Regions from separate parts of the Janthinobacterium sp. NKUCC06_STL genome, predicted to be linked through region 1. Evidence: predicted binding sites of a transcription regulator. Region 1 holds the regulator's gene; the other holds the start of a gene.
What was found. The regulator FliA, encoded in region 1, starts transcription of late flagellar genes. The targets are predictions, from matches to a motif close to CTAAAGTTTNNNNNNNNNNNGCCGNTA.
Positions count from the first base shown of each region.

Region 1 (7,700 bases):
GCAATTCCTGGCGCGTCGAGCGCAGGCTCAGCGCCGTCTCGTTGAAGCGCATGTAATCGTCGAGTTTCCCTATCATGTCAGGCTCCGGAAAGATCTGCCACTGGCGCCCGAGATGGCGGAAGGATGGCGGTATAGTGATGACAGGAAACATAGTACGGCGCCCACCCGCAAGACCATCGCCGGATCAGACCATACTTTTACCCCTTAATCGGCGCTTCGAACGGGGCGGCGCGCACTATCATGGCAGTATTCCAGAGGCCTATCACCATGAAAACACCGCTTGCTTTCCTCCTCGCTCTTGCCGCCCTGCCACTGCTGGCGCAGGCGCAAAACGCCGGCCGGCAAACGCCGGAAGCGCTGCGCAACAGCGTGGAACAATTCCTGCAAGTACAAAGCAACGGTTTGCCGGGCAAGGTGACGATCACCGTCGGCGCCGTCGATCCGCGCCTGAACCTGGCCGCCTGCCCCGCGCCGCAAGCGTTCATGGCGCCGGGCGCGCGCGCCTGGGGCAAGACCACCGTCGGCGTGCGCTGCACGGCTCCAAGCAGCTGGACCATTTATTTGCAAGCCAACGTGGCCGTCGTCGGCGACTACGTGGCCAGCGCCGTGCCGCTGGCGCAAGGGCAAGCCATCGACGCCAGCCAGCTGGTGACGATGCAGGGCGACCTGGCCGCATTACCAGCAGGCATCGCCACGGACATGGCCCAGGTGGTCGGCGCCAGCACGAATATTTCCTTGCCGCCAGGCACGCCGATGCGCCTCGACACCTTGCGCCGCAAGCCGGTGGTGATGCAGGGCCAGCTGGTGCGCGTCGTTTCCAGTGGCAATGGTTTCCAGGTGGCATCAGAAGGACGCGCCATCGGCAGCGCCGGCGATGGCCAGACGGTGCAGGTGCGCACGCAGAGCGGCCAGCAGATCAGCGGCGTGGCGCGGGCCGGGGGGATGGTCGAAGTAGCCTTCTGAACACGGATGGACAGCGATATTGTGGTCTGGCGCACTAAAGTTTCGGGAGAAGGTGCCGATAATGACACATATCCCGGAGTTTTTTGACTTCGACCAGACGAGGATCACGCTGTGAAAATTACCGACAACACCATTAAAAGCAATCCCGGCCTGCCGGTGGCGCCCGCGAGTACCTCCGGCGCCCGGAATGCCGAGAAAACCCAGGCAACACCGACAACGTCGGACAATGTACGCCTGTCGCCGCAAGGACAGGCATTAGCGGCCAGTGCAACTGCCGGCAGCGGCGCCGTGTTCGACACGAAAAAAGTCGAACGCATCAAGCTGGCGATCGCCGACGGCCAGTTCCAGGTCAACTCTGAAAAAGTGGCGGACGGTCTCCTCGACACGGTCAAGGACTTGCTGCACTCACGAAATAGATAGGTTCCCTCATGCAATCAGTGACTCCGTTTTCCAGCCTGCGCGACGAGCAACAGCTCATGACCACATTGCTGGCATTGATGAAAGAAGAACAGCGGCATCTGGTTGCGGCTGACATCGATGCAATCACGGAGCTCACCGTACGCAAGACAGCACTCGTAGGACAATTGAGCCAGCTGGCGGCGCAACGCCACCAGGCGCTGGCGGCAGCGGGATTTCTCGCCGCCGAAGCGGGCATGGAAGACTGGCTGGTCGGCGCCAATGAAGCCGAAGCGGCGCCCCTGTGGAAAGCCTTGCTCGAGACGACGCGCGAAGCCAAGGAACAAAACCGCCTGAACAGCCTGCTCGTCAACAAGCACATGGTACATACGCAAGGCGCCCTGAACGCCATGCGCCCCCCGGCCCAAAGCGGCAATTTCTACGGTCCCAGCGGCCAACCGACGACGAACACGGCCAGCCGGCGCGTCGTCATCGGCTAATTTCCCTTATTGAGCAGTTCAACCGTGGGCGGGACGCCCCGCGTGCTGGCGCCATTTCACCACGATGGCTTGCGCCCTGGCGCTGGCGGCCGCCTGCTGCTCCGGCGTCAGTTCCGCCTGCAGCCAGTGCCAGTATTCATCCTGATATGGATTGGTGACGCCGGGCGCGAGGATATCGTCGTAGACCTGGCGCAGGGCCAGCAGGTAGCCATACGCCTGCGACGCATCCTTCTGCACCACCTCGCCATCGCGCAGGTAGGCCATCATCAGCGTCGACACGCTCGTCAGTTCCGCCTCGTCCGCCTGCGCCGTCAGCTGGGCGATGGCTTGCCGCTTCCACGCCTGCACCAGCGGATCGTCGGGACGGTTGCGCAGCGCGCTGCGGTCGCCGAACGGGCCTTCCGACAGGAACAGGGTGGCGGCGCCGGGCACGCCGCCTTGCGCGGCGCTGGCCAGATAAGCGAGACGGTCCTCGCGCTGGCGCTGCGTCAGGCCCCCGCACAACTGCTGCTGGGCGGCTTTTTCTTCCGCCGTCATCTCGCGTCCCAGTTCGAATTCCAGCCCCGGCAAGCGGCTTTCGCGCTGGAAGACGATGCAGTCGTCGATCAGGTTGAAGGCCGCATACGCGTCTTCCGGCTTGCCGCTGGCGCCCAGGCGTTCTAGCCGCCGCGCCAGGGTCACGGCAACGGGCGCGGCATCGGCGGCCGGGGTGGCGTCGATATTCAGATACGATGCCAGGCTGCGCCCCGCCGGCGCGCTGGCGGCAACGGCGACAGGTTCCGGCGCGCCGCCGTCGGGCGCTGGCCAGTACACGAGCGCCAGCACGGCCGCGATGGCGGCGGCGATGGCGATGCCGGTGAATTTGACGTTCATGGAGACGATGCGCGTGGATGGGAAGCGCACGTTACCACATGCGCGCGGCAGCGGGCCGCACGCCTGTGCACCCTCAGCCGCCGGCCTTTTTCGCCTGGTGGCCCAGTTTGGCCAGCGCGGCCAGGATGGTGTCCACATGGTCGCCCTGCACTTCGATCACGCCATCCTTGACCGTGCCGCCCGAGCCGCACTGCGTGCGCAACTGCTTGCCCAGCAGGGCCAGCGCGATGGCGTCCAGCGCCAAGCCTTTTACCACCGTGACGCTCTTGCCGCCGCGGCCCTTGGTCTGGCGCGACACGCGCACCGCGCCGTCGCCGATTGGCGCCGCTTTGGCTTGCGCCTTGCACGCGCATTGCGCCAGCGGCTGGCGGCAGGCGGGACACATGCGGCCCGTTTCGGTGGAATAGACGAGACCGCCCAGGGAGCTGCTTTTCATGAGGAAGAGATAAAAGAGAGAATGCCGCGATTGTACCAAGCGGCGGCGTTCAATTGGCTGGCGCCACGGGCGCCGTCGGCACTTCCGTCACCGTTTCGGGGATGCCCGACAAAATCGTCACGGCGACCCGGCGGTTGCGCGCGCGCCCTTCCGCCGTTTCATTGGGCGCCACGGGAATATTGTCGGCGTGGCCGACGGCCGTCAGGCGCGAAGCCTTGACGCCGCTGGCGATGAACAGGCGCACCACGGCGCTGGCGCGCGCGGCCGACAATTCCCAGTTCGAGGCAAAGTTCGAATTGCTGATCGGCTGGACATCCGTATGCCCTTCCACCTGCACGTCGTGCGTATCGTCCTTGAGCAGCACGGCCACGGCGCGCAGGGCCTGGTCCGACTCCGTCGTCAGGCGCGCCGCGCCCGGATCGAACAGCACGCTGGCATTGATTTCCACGCTCACGCCGCGGCTCGTCTGCGTGACCCGCACCTTGCCCTCCTTCACCAGCGGCGCCAGGGTCGACGTCAGGTCCTGCGCCAGGCGCGTCATGTGTTCGCGCTCGCGGCGGATGGCTTCCGTGCGGCGTTTCAGGGCGGGATTCGGCAAAGGAATGGCTTGCGGCGCTTCCATGATGATGGGCGGCGCGCCCTTTTCCAGGCTGAAGGCCTGGCCGATGGCATTCTGGAAGACGCGGTATTTGCCTTCGTTGACTTGCGAAATGGCGTACATCACGACGAAAAAGGCGAACAGCAGGGTGATGAAGTCGGCATACGAGATCAGCCAGCGGTCCTGGTTGTCCGGTTCCTCGTCATACTTCCTGCGCGCGCGCCGCATCATGGTCAGTGCTCGTGCAAGAGGCTGGACACGCGCTCTTCGATGATGCGCGTATGGTCGCCCGTGGCGATGTCGTACAGCACGGCGGCCGTGATTTCATATTGCAGCACGCGGCGCGACACGATGGCCTTGAGTTTATTCGCCACCGGCAGGAACAGCAGGTTGGCCAGGCCCACGCCGTAGATGGTGGAGACAAACGCCACGGCGATGCCGCTGCCTAATTTACTCGGGTCGGTGAGGTTTTCCATCACGTGTATCAGGCCCAGCACGGCGCCCAGGATGCCGATGGTGGGCGAATAGCCGGCCGCCGATTCCCACACCTTGACGGCCTGGCGCTCGGCCATCTCGTAGGCGGAGATTTCCACGTCGAGCAGCTGGCGCAGCTTGTCGGGCGCGATGCCGTCGACGATCATGCGCAAACCCTTGGCGTTGAAGCGGTCGGCCGTGTTTTCCATCAGGCGCTCGAGCGCCAGCGGGCCGTCGCGGCGCGCCGTCAGACTCCAGAGTCCGATGTCGCGCGCCAGCGCGGCGCGCGTGTCGGCGGGCGGCAGGAAGACCCAGCGCAGCATTTCCAGGCCGCGCACAAAAGTACGCAGCCGCGTTTGCAGCAGCACGGCGCCGAAGGTGCCGATGACCACGATGGCGAAGGCGGCAGGCTGCAGCAGGGAGGCCATCTTGCCCCCTTCCAGCGCCTGGCCGACCAACAGGCCGGCCAGCGCCAGCGCCAGCCCGATTACGCTGGACCAGTCCACGCCAGCTCCCTCAAGGTTGCGCGCAGGCGCGCGACGGCCTGGGTATGCAGCTGCGAGACGCGCGATTCGGATACGCCCATCACCGCGCCGATCTCCTTCAGGTTCAGCTCTTCTTCGTAATACAGGCCCATGAGTATTTTCTCGCGTGGCGGCAGCGCGTCGATGGCATCGATCACGGATTGCCGGAAATCGGTATCGAGCAGGGAACGCAAGGGGTCGCTGTCCTCGTCCACGCAATGGCGGTCGAGGAAGCTGTCATTGCCGTCCGGGTCATGAAAGTCTTCGTAGTACACGAGCTGGTGGCCGCCGCCGTCGCCCAGCATTTCCTGGTAGTCGGCCAGCGACATCTTGAGCAGTTTCGCCACTTCCGACTCCGTCGGCGGGTGGCCGAGGCGCTGCTGCAAGGTGCTCATCGCCTCTTCGATCTTGCGCATGTTCTGGCGCATGCTGCGCGGCAGCCAGTCGCTGGTGCGCAATTCGTCGAGCATGGCGCCGCGGATGCGCAGCACGGCATACGTCTCGAACTGCGCGCCATGCGTCTCTTCATAGCGGCTGATGGCATCGAGCAGGCCGATCATGCCAGCCTGGATCAGGTCATCGACCTCGACCGAAGGCGGCAATTTCGCCTTCATATGGTGCGCCAGACGCTTCACCAGCGGAATATGCTCCGTCAGCAAATAGTCCTTGTTCGATTTCCCTTTGACCGTGTACATAGGCTGCTTATTGTTTTCTCATCTTATCTGGTGCTACGGTTGGCTTCAGGCGCTGAACTGGTGCGGGCTCCCCGTCTGGTACAAGGTGCCGCCCAGCACCGGCGCCGCCGAACGGGCCAGCCGCTCCGCCAGTCCGCGAAACGCCACCGACGCGCCCGCCAGCGGAAACGCATCGACCACGCTGCGGCCCAGGCGCGCCGCACGGTGCAGATATTCATCGGCAGGCACCGAACCCATCGAGGTCAGCTTCACGGCCAGGTAGCGGCTCGCCGCCTGCGCCATATTATCGTATACCACTTTTGCTTCGGATTCGGAAGCGCCGGTGACGAGAATGCCGAAGGGACGGCGTCCCAGTTCCTGGCTCAGGCGCTTGATCAGGCAGTACGCCGCCTTGATCGAGGTGGCGCTGGTAGAGACTTGCACGACGATATCGGACGAGGCCATCAAGGGCACGGGGAAGCATGCACCCTCGTCGGCCATGACGCCGTCAACCAGCACGATGCCGCTCTGGCGCGCCAGCACCTCGAAAGTCTTGCCCAGGCGGCGCAGTTCGTCCTCGCCCGCATAGTCCATGCTGTCCATCAGGTGGTTGCGCGCGCCCAGGCTGGCCACGCCGAAGCCTTGCGGCACCTGGTGGATGACCTGGTTCAAGCCGCACTGCTGGCGCGCCACGTCGCGCAGGCTGGCGCCGTGCGCCAGGCCCAGGCGCGCGGCCACGCCATCGCTGCCGCCGCTGGCGTCGAGCAGCAGCACGTCATTGCCGCCGTAGGCGAGCGAAGCGCCCAGGTTGACCAGCATGGCGCCCTTGTCGTCCTGCGGCGTGGCCGACAGGAACGTCATGACGCGCGGCTGCGGGCCGGCCAGCATGCGGCGCAAGCCTTCGGCCTGATCGAAATCGAAATTAGCCAAGGTGCACCCCGCGCGCTTCATTGTTGCGGGCGGCCGCCTGCGCCATCAGCAGCGGCAGTTCGGCATCGGAAAACTGCGTCGCCGCCGAGTCGCGCTTGAGCTTGAATGCGCGGTCGATCAGGTAGCCGCGGTCGGCCAGGTACAGGTCTTCCGGCACGCGCTGGCCGTTGGACACATAAAACAGGTTCAGCTTCTGGCGAATCACCACGTCGAGCACGTTGCCGATCGACGCCGCTTCATCGAGCTTGGTCATGATGCAGCCGGCCAGGCCGCTACCCTGGTAGGCGCGCACCACTTCGTTCAACGTTTCCTGCGTCGCCGTGGAATTGAGGCACAACAAACGTTTCACGTCGGCGCCGGCGCCCGACAGCATGGCCACCTGTTCCGTGACCATCTGGTCGCGCTGGCTCACGCCCACGGTATCGATCAGCACCGTGTGCTTGTTCTTCAATTCCTTCAGGGCGATGCGCAGGTCCGCCTCGTCCTTCACCGAATGCACCATCACGCCGAGGATCTTGCCGTAGATGCGCAATTGCTCATGCGCGCCGATACGGTAGGCATCCGTGGTGATCAGGGCCAGCTTTTCCGGGCCGTGGCGCATCACGCAGCGGGCGGCCAGCTTGGCCGTGCTGGTGGTCTTGCCGACACCGGTCGGGCCGACCAGGGCAAACACGCCGCCCTGCTCCAGCATGGCGTCTTCATTGGCCACCGTGTTCAGGTTGCGGCTCAGGACAGTCTTGATCCAGCGCATGCTTTGCGCGCCATCGAGGCCGGCCGGCAGCTTGTCGATCAGGTAGCGCGCCAGGCTGGCCGAGAAGCCGGCGGCCAGCATTTCGCGCAACACGACGGCTTTTTGCGGCTCGCGCTGCTGCGTCGAACCCCATGAAATTTCCGCCAGCTGGGTTTCCATCATGCCGCGCATGGCGCGGATTTCATTCATCATGCCGCTCATCTCGGCGGCGGCGTTTTCCTTGACGTGCGCCAGCGCGCTGGCCATCATCTGCTGCATGCGGGCCATGTCCACTGGCTCGGAGGCAGCCTGGCGCGGCGCGGCAGGACGTGGCGCGGCCGGGCGCTGGGCCGGAGCGGCCGGACGCTGCGGCGTGGCGAACTGGGTCTGCAACTGAGGACGGGGCTGGGCCATTTCGGAGGCGGCCGGCGGCGACGCCAGCGAAGCGGCATCATCATTGGCCAGCGCGAGGATTTCCACCACGCCGTCGGCCTGGCGGTTCGACAGGATCACGGCGTCAGGGCCCAGCGCTTCGCGCACCTTGCGCAGCGCATCGCGCGACGAGGCGCCCGTAAATTTCTTCACATTCATGACCGGCCTCC
Region 1 covers NZ_JAHKQY010000001.1:1,026,248-1,033,947, forward strand. The annotation lists gene flgB (flagellar basal body rod protein FlgB) at 1-76, opposite strand, end outside; gene flgA (flagellar basal body P-ring formation chaperone FlgA) at 268-963, shown strand; gene flgM (flagellar biosynthesis anti-sigma factor FlgM) at 1,075-1,383, shown strand; gene KO539_RS04660 (flagella synthesis protein FlgN) at 1,392-1,859, shown strand; gene KO539_RS04665 (hypothetical protein) at 1,878-2,762, opposite strand; gene KO539_RS04670 (translation initiation factor Sui1) at 2,806-3,168, opposite strand; gene motD (flagellar motor protein MotD) at 3,218-3,994, opposite strand; gene KO539_RS04680 (flagellar motor protein) at 4,000-4,746, opposite strand; gene KO539_RS04685 (RNA polymerase sigma factor FliA) at 4,728-5,459, opposite strand; gene KO539_RS04690 (antiactivator of flagellar biosynthesis FleN protein) at 5,505-6,368, opposite strand; gene flhF (flagellar biosynthesis protein FlhF) at 6,361-7,689, opposite strand.

Region 2 (7,700 bases), on a different contig from region 1:
TTGGCCGGCGCCGTCGGCCGTGTTTCATCGACCCAGGCGCCGGCGCAATCGCCATATACGCCGCTGGTGCTCACATACACCATGCGGGCATGCTCGGGTAAAATGGCGGCCAGATTGCGCGTGCGCTGGTCCAGCAAGCCCGACGACCGAGGCGGCGCCAGATGCACGATCATCGTCGCCAGTCCCGCCAGCCGTTTCAGGCTGGCGCGGTCGTCGAGGTTGGCCACGATGGGCACGGCGCCGGCTTCCCGCAACTGCGCGCAGCGCGCTGGCTGGCTGGTGACGGCAAAGACGCGAAAACGCGCCGCTAGCTGCGGCAGCAGCCGCATGCCGACGTCGCCGCAGCCCAGGATCAGCAAGCGCGGCAAGCCTGACGGCTTGCGCAAAGAGTGCATTAACATATTTTTCATCTCAAGGATTGTATGACTTTTCAAATTACTGTTCAGCCCAGCGGCCACCAATTCAGCTGTGAAGCGGACGAAACCGTCCTGTCGGCAGCGATACGCGCCGGCGTCGGCCTGCCGTACAGCTGCAAAAGCGGCGCCTGCAGTTCCTGCAAGGGCAAGATCGTCTCCGGCAACGTACAGCATAAGCCATACCAGGCCCGCTCCCTGACGGAAGATGAAGCGGCCGCCGGCTATTCGCTGCTGTGCTGCGCCGTGCCCCAGGGCGACCTCGTGGTGCAGGCGCGCGAAGTGGCGGGCAGCAGCGACTACCCGATCAAGAAAATGCCGTCGCGCGTGACCACCATCGAGAAAGTCGCTCCCGACGTCGTCGTGCTGACCCTGCAATTGCCAGCCAGCGAGCGCCTGCACTACCGCGCCGGACAGTATATCGAAATCATGCTACGCGACAACAAGCGCCGCAGCTACAGCATGGCCAGCGCGCCCGTCGAAGGCGGCCCGGTCAGCCTGCACATCCGCCACATGCCCGGCGGCCTGTTCACCGACCAGGTGTTTGGCAGCATGAAAGAGCGCGACATCCTGCGCTTCGAAGGCCCGATGGGCACCTTCTTCCTGCGCGAAGACAGCGACAAGCCTATCGTGCTGCTGGCCTCGGGCACGGGCTTTGCCCCATTGAAAGCCATCGTCGAGCACATGATCAACGAGCAATCGCCGCGCCCGATCACCCTGTACTGGGGCGGCCGCCGTCCACACGACCTGTACATGGATGCGCTGTGCCGCCAGTGGGCCGCCGACTTGCCGCAGTTCACGTATGTGCCCGTCGTCTCGGACGCCTTGCCGGAAGACGCGTGGGAAGGCCGCACGGGCTTCGTGCACCAGGCCGTCATCGCCGACTTGCCGGACATGTCCGCGTATCAGGTGTATGCCTGCGGCGCGCCCATCGTCGTCGAATCGGCCAACCGCGATTTCGTGCAGCTGTGCCAGCTGCCAGCCGACGAGTTTTACGCGGACGCCTTCACCACGGAAGCCGACCTGGCCAAGTAAGCGTCACCTTCCAGACAGCGGGGCGCGGCTGGTGCGGCGCCCGCTGCCGCCACCGCTCCATCCCGCTGTTCCCTGGAAATGTCATGTCTCTCGCCTCTGCCGGCAACGGCTTCAGTATCCTGCGTCACCGCAACTTTGCCTTTTATCTTTCCGCCCGCGTGCTGGGCACGGTGGCCGTGCAGATGCAAAGCGTGGCCATCGGCTGGCAGGTGTACCAGATCACGGGCAGCCTGTTCGACCTGGGCCTGATCGGCCTGGCGCAGTTCGCCCCCTTCCTCGTCTTGATTTTGCCGGCCGGCCACGTGGCCGACCGCTACAACCGCCGCAACATCATCGCCTGGTGCCTGGCGGCACAACTGGCTTGCGCGCTGGCCCTGCTGGCCTTTACCCTGAGCGGACTGTCCATCGTCTGGCCCGTGTTTGCCGTGCTGGTGCTGTTCGGCAGCGCGCGCGCCTTCATGATGCCGGCCACGCAAGCCGTGCTGGTGAACATGGTGCCCACGCAACACTTCAGCCGCGCCGTCGCGCTCAGTTCGTCGAGCTCGCACGTGGCCATCATCCTGGGCCCTACCCTGGGTGGCTTGCTGTATTACTTCGGCCCCAAGGTGGTGTATTTGATCTCGTCCGCGCTGCTGGTCGTGTCCGTCCTGCTGATGCGCGCCACCACCCCGGCGCCGCAAGTGGTCAGGCGCGAACCCGTCAGCTGGCATACCCTGCTCGAAGGCTTGCGCTTCGTCTGGTCGAAACCCATCGTGCTGGGCGCCATTTCGCTCGACCTGTTTGCCGTGCTGTTCGGCGGCGCCACGGCCCTGCTGCCGGCGCTCGCGCACGACGTGCTGCATATCGGCCCCAGCGGCCTGGGCCTGCTGCGCACGGCGCCCGGTGCAGGCGCGGCCCTGTGCTCGATCGCGCTGGCCATCTTCCCCATCACGCGCCGCGTGGGCGCGTGGATGTTCGGCGGCGTGGCCGTCTTCGGCCTGGGCACCCTGGTGCTGGGCAGCACCAGTTATTTCCCGCTGGCCCTGGCGGCCCTGTTCCTGATGGGCGCCGGCGACATGGTCAGCGTCTACATCCGGCATCTGCTGGTGCAGTTCGAAACGCCCGACGAGATCCGCGGCCGGGTCAGCGCCGTGAACGCCGTCTTCATTGGCGCCTCGAACGAGCTGGGCGAATTCGAATCGGGCCTGACGGCCGGCTGGTTCGGCCTCGTGCGCGCCGTGCTCTTCGGCGGCGCCGCCACCCTGGCCGTGACGGGCGTATGGGCCGTGCTGTTCCCCGTGCTGTCGCGCATGGACCGCTTCCCCCACCACGAAAAGGAAGCGGCCGCCAGAACGGCCACCACGGCAGGCACATAAGCTATAAGATGCGCTATCGCCACTGACCAAGCCGCACCATGAAAATCACGCTTCCCTTGCACAGCTTCATCCGCAGCCGCCCCCACCTGAGCCTGGCCACGGCCATCGGCGTGGCGGCCGGCCTGCTGCTGCCCTCGTCCTGGCAACAGATGACGCGCTTGCTGACGGCGTGGAACGTCGCCGTCTGGTTTTACCTGGCGACGATGGGCTGGATGATGATGCGCGCCAACCATCACAAGGTCAAAGCCATGGCGGCGCGCCAGGATGAGCGGGCCACCACGGTCCTGTCGGCCCTGTCCGTCGCATCCGTGATGAGCCTGGTGGCCATCGTCTCGCAACTGTCTTCGATGAAAGACATGGCGCCGGACGAGCGCGCGCTGCACTATGGCCTGACGATCCTCACCCTGGTCGGCTCGTGGTTCCTCGTCGGCACCCTGTTCTGCTTTCACTATGCCCACCTGTATTACCAGGCCGATCCCGCGCTGCGCCCGCTGAAGTTTCCCGACGACGAGCCCAATCCCGACTACTGGGATTTTCTGTATTTCGCCATCACCATCGCCGTGGCCGTGCAAACGTCGGACGTTTCCGTGCAGACGCGCACGATGCGGCAGATCGTGCTGGGGCAATCCGTGCTGAGCTTTTTCTTCAACCTGGTCGTGCTGGGGCTGTCGATCAATATCGCGGCTGGGCTCATCAATGGTTGACGGTAAATAATTTCGTGGCGGAAACTTGACCTGACTGAAGGGTTAAGCTCATCTTAATCGTGCGCACCCTCTTGAAATACTGGAAAGAGGAGTAAGATAAGTTCCATGCACAGAGGTCATGTGCATGAGGCAGCAACCAGGCCGCAGCACGCCTGAGATGGGTTTTTTTTGAATTGACAGGAGTAAGCATATGCAAATCAATATTCATACCGACAGCACCATCGCCAACACCGCTGGACTGAACGAACATGTGCAATCCGTACTTGAAAGCGCACTGAACCGCTTCCGCGACAACCTGACCCGCATCGAAGTCCACATCAGCGACACGAATGGCCCGAAAGGCGGCGCCGACGATATCCGCTGCGTCATGGAAGCACGCGTTGCCGGCTATCAACCGATTGCCGTGACCGAACAGAACGCCACCGTGCATCAATCCGTTGCCGGCGCCACCGATAAACTGAAACGCGCCATCGATAGCGCCCTGGGCCGCCTGCAAGACAGCAAGCGCCACGCCACCGGCAAGAATGCCGTGATCGATACGGCCGAAGCGGAAGAAACCGCCGAGTAATTCCCCCCCCCTGCAGGATTTTCAGAGACTGAGGCAGCCGTTCAAGGCTGCCTTTGCATATCCAGCCCCGTCTTTCGCGCGCGGCAACAACCATACTAAAACAGCAAGCATTCCCGCGTATTAACGCGGCAATGAAATAATTGTCGTATTTCTCACAGTAAGTGACATCAAGCAAGCCTTTGCCGTTACGGCCAAGGCCGCTTTACGCTATCATGAAGCTACCGGCCCCCTGTTCGCGCGCCGGCTTTTTGAAAGTGTGATTGTGGAACAGATCGGCAACTTCGGCGCTTCAGGCTGCAACATCGGCGATTTACAGCTATTTCGCGATGGGGCGGATAGCCAGACGGCCGCCATGCTGGCGCCCTGCCCCGTCATGCGCCTCGAAGCGGGCGAGGCTATTTCCGACACGCAAGGCGCCAGTCTGTACATCGTCCTGCGCGGTTCGCTGGCCGTGGCCGCCGACACCCACACGGGCATGGATGACGGCACCGTCAGCAAGGTCTTGCCCGGCGAAAGCGTGGGCGAACAATCGGTGCTCGATGAAGCGAGCAACCTGGCCGCCATTTCCGCCCTGGAAGAAACCGATTTGCTGGTGATCGACGCGGCCATCGTCTGGGAATTGATCGAACAGTCGAACGGTCTGGCGCGCAACCTGCTGCGGCTGCTGTCCTTCCGCATCCGCGCCGCCAATGCCCTGCTGCGCCGGCGGCAGAAACTGGGCGAATTCTACCGCCAGCTGTCGATGGTCGACAGCCTGACGGGCCTGTACAACCGCGCCTGGCTGACGGATCTGCTGCCTAACATGATCGTCACGGCCCACGCCAGCGGCTCGCCGCTGTCGCTGGTGATGATAGACCTCGACCATTTCAAGCGTTTCAACGACACGCACGGCCACCAGGCGGGCGACCAGGCGCTGCGCATCGCCGCGCAAGTGCTGGGCGCGGCCCTGCGGCCCACGGATTTTGCCGTGCGCTATGGCGGCGAGGAAATGATGGTGATCTTGCCCGATACCAACGAACACGTGGCCCTGCGGGTGGCCGAGCGCCTGTGCGAGCGCATGCAGCTGGCCGTCATCTTCGCCGACATGCGCAGCGCGCTGCCGCACATTACGGGTTCCTTCGGCGTGGCCAGCCTGGCGGCCGAACAGGACGACGAGGCGCTGATCGCGGCCGCCGACGCGGCGCTGTACCGCGCGAAGGCAGGCGGACGCAACCGGGTAAGCACCTGATAAAACGCCCATGGCGTCGTTGCATTGCCTCGTCGTACATTCGTACTGCCTTCGGCAACGCGCCTAGCCCTGGACATTTTCTCAGGCGCTTCCGGCGCAATATTGATCAGGCAACCTTGCTGTCGGCCGGCTTGGCGTCATCCTTCTTGCTGTGCGCGGCGATGAAATCAGCGTAGCCCTTCTGCACCAGCTCATACGTCTTGTCGATATTGCCAGCGATATCGCCACCCAGCACTTTCAAGCCTTCCAGGATATCGCGCGCTTCCTTGAAACCTTTCTCCATGCCGCCGCTGATGGTGTCCATGAACTTGGTCAGGGCCGTATCGTCGTCCATGCCGGGATTTTGCTTCTTGTAGGCGTCAAAAAAACCCGTCGACAGCGATACAATGCGGCTCGCCGTCGCTTCGGCGCTGTTATCCTGCGAGGCCGCGTTCTGGATCGCATCGTCGCCGTACTGGCTCTTCAGCGCTTCATTGATGTTGGTGATGGCCGTCTTGTACAGCAGCGCCAGCGGCTCGTTCTCGGAACCGATAGACACATTCAGCGACGCCTGCATGATGGAAGCGTTCAATTGCAGCTTGGTGCGGTCATTGACGCTCATTTCAGCGTTGATGCCGTCCTTTTGCTGGACTTTATCGTCCTTGCCGGCAACGCCCGTACTGACGGAAGTCACGGAAGGGTTGGAATTGCCGCTTGCGGCGATGGGAATTGACACGATAGACCTCCTTGAACGGACAATGTATGCCACCATGCGGGAAACGCGATGATGACCATCCTCTCGTGTAGTATCGGCAGGTTTTCAGAAAACTGTAGCAGCGGCCGCTTTTAGCGGCCCGGATAACCAATCAAGCAACGACCATCAATGACTAACCAGACCTTTCTTTGGCACGACTACGAAACCTTTGGCGCCCAGCCGCGCCGCGACCGCCCGGCCCAGTTCGCCGCCATCCGCACGGATGCCGACCTGAACGAAATCGGCGAGCCGATCATGCTGTATTGCCAGCCTGCCAATGATTTCCTGCCCGACCCGCAATCGTGCCTGATCACCGGCATCACGCCGCAGCAGTGCTTGCAGCTGGGCGTGCCCGAACACCAGTTCGCCGCCACCATCGAAGCGGCCTTTTCGGAGCCGGGCACCATCGGCGTGGGCTACAACACCATCCGTTTCGACGATGAAGTCACGCGTTTCCTGTTCTGGCGCAATCTGATCGACCCGTATGCGCGCGAATGGAAGAACCATTGCGGCCGCTGGGACATCCTCGACGTGGTGCGCATGACGCACGCGCTGCGCCCGGAAGGCATGCAATGGCCGAAGCGCGACGATGGCCAGACCAGTTTTAAGCTGGAACACTTGAGCAAGGCCAATGGCCTGGCCCACGAAGCGGCGCACGATGCGCTGTCCGACGTGCGCGCCACCATCGCCCTGGCGCGCCTGATCCGCGAAAAGCAGCCGAAACTGTTCGAATTCTGCCTGGCCCTGCACAAGAAGGACCGGGTCGCCAGCGAAATGGGCATGCACCTGGCCGCCGCCGAACGCCAGCCCTTCCTGCACGTGTCGGGCATGTTCCCCGCCGAACGGGGCTGCCTGGGCGTCGTCTGGCCGCTGGCCACGCATCCGAGCAACAAAAATGAAATCCTCGTCTGGGATTGCGCCTACGATCCGCGCGAACTGTTCGCGCTGGACGCCGACACCATCCGCACGCGTTTGTTTACACGCAAGGAAGCCATGCCGGAAGGCATGACGCGCCTGCCCGTGAAAAGCGTGCACCTGAACAAGTCGCCCATGCTGGTGGGTAATTTAAAAACCCTGTCGCCGGCCATGGCCGCGCAATGGGGCATCGATCTGGACGCGGCGAAGGTCAACGCGCAACTGGCCGCGACGGCGCCGAACATGGATGCGATCTGGGCCGAAGTGTTCCAGCGCCCGGGCGCGAACGCCGCGCTGGACGTGGATGAAGATTTGTACAACGGTTTCGTCAGCAACGACGACCGCCGCCTGCTCGAATCCCTGCGCCGCGACACGCCGGCCAAGCTGGCCACGGCCCGCCCCTCGTTTGCCGACGAGCGCCTGCAGGAACTGCTGTTCCGCTACCGCGCCCGCAATTTCCCGCAAACCCTGAGCGAAGCGGAAAGCCTGCGCTGGGAACAGCACCGCGCCGCCCGCCTGTTCGACGGCGACGCCGGCGCCCGCACCATCGAAATGCTGTTTACGGAGATCGACGTGCTGTCGGAATCGGTCGATGAGCGGGGAGAAGAGATTTTAGGCGAGCTGTACGACTACGCGGAGATGGTGGCGCCCATGCGCGACTGAAAGAGGGCGCGAGTCGGGTAGGTCGGATTAGCGGGCCGAAGGTCCGCGTAATCCGACAACATTGTTGACGTTACCGGTGTTGTCGG
Region 2 covers NZ_JAHKQY010000006.1:63,726-71,425, forward strand. The annotation lists gene KO539_RS19140 (SDR family oxidoreductase) at 1-410, opposite strand, end outside; gene KO539_RS19145 (CDP-6-deoxy-delta-3,4-glucoseen reductase) at 423-1,448, shown strand; gene KO539_RS19150 (MFS transporter) at 1,532-2,803, shown strand; gene KO539_RS19155 (DUF1345 domain-containing protein) at 2,842-3,507, shown strand; gene KO539_RS19160 (HPF/RaiA family ribosome-associated protein) at 3,698-4,075, shown strand; gene KO539_RS19165 (GGDEF domain-containing protein) at 4,338-5,303, shown strand; gene KO539_RS19170 (DUF5610 domain-containing protein) at 5,410-6,018, opposite strand; gene sbcB (exodeoxyribonuclease I) at 6,166-7,614, shown strand.
Region 2: KO539_RS19170 (DUF5610 domain-containing protein) is a predicted target of FliA. The motif match lies at 6,090-6,116, and genes of this name have one in related genera.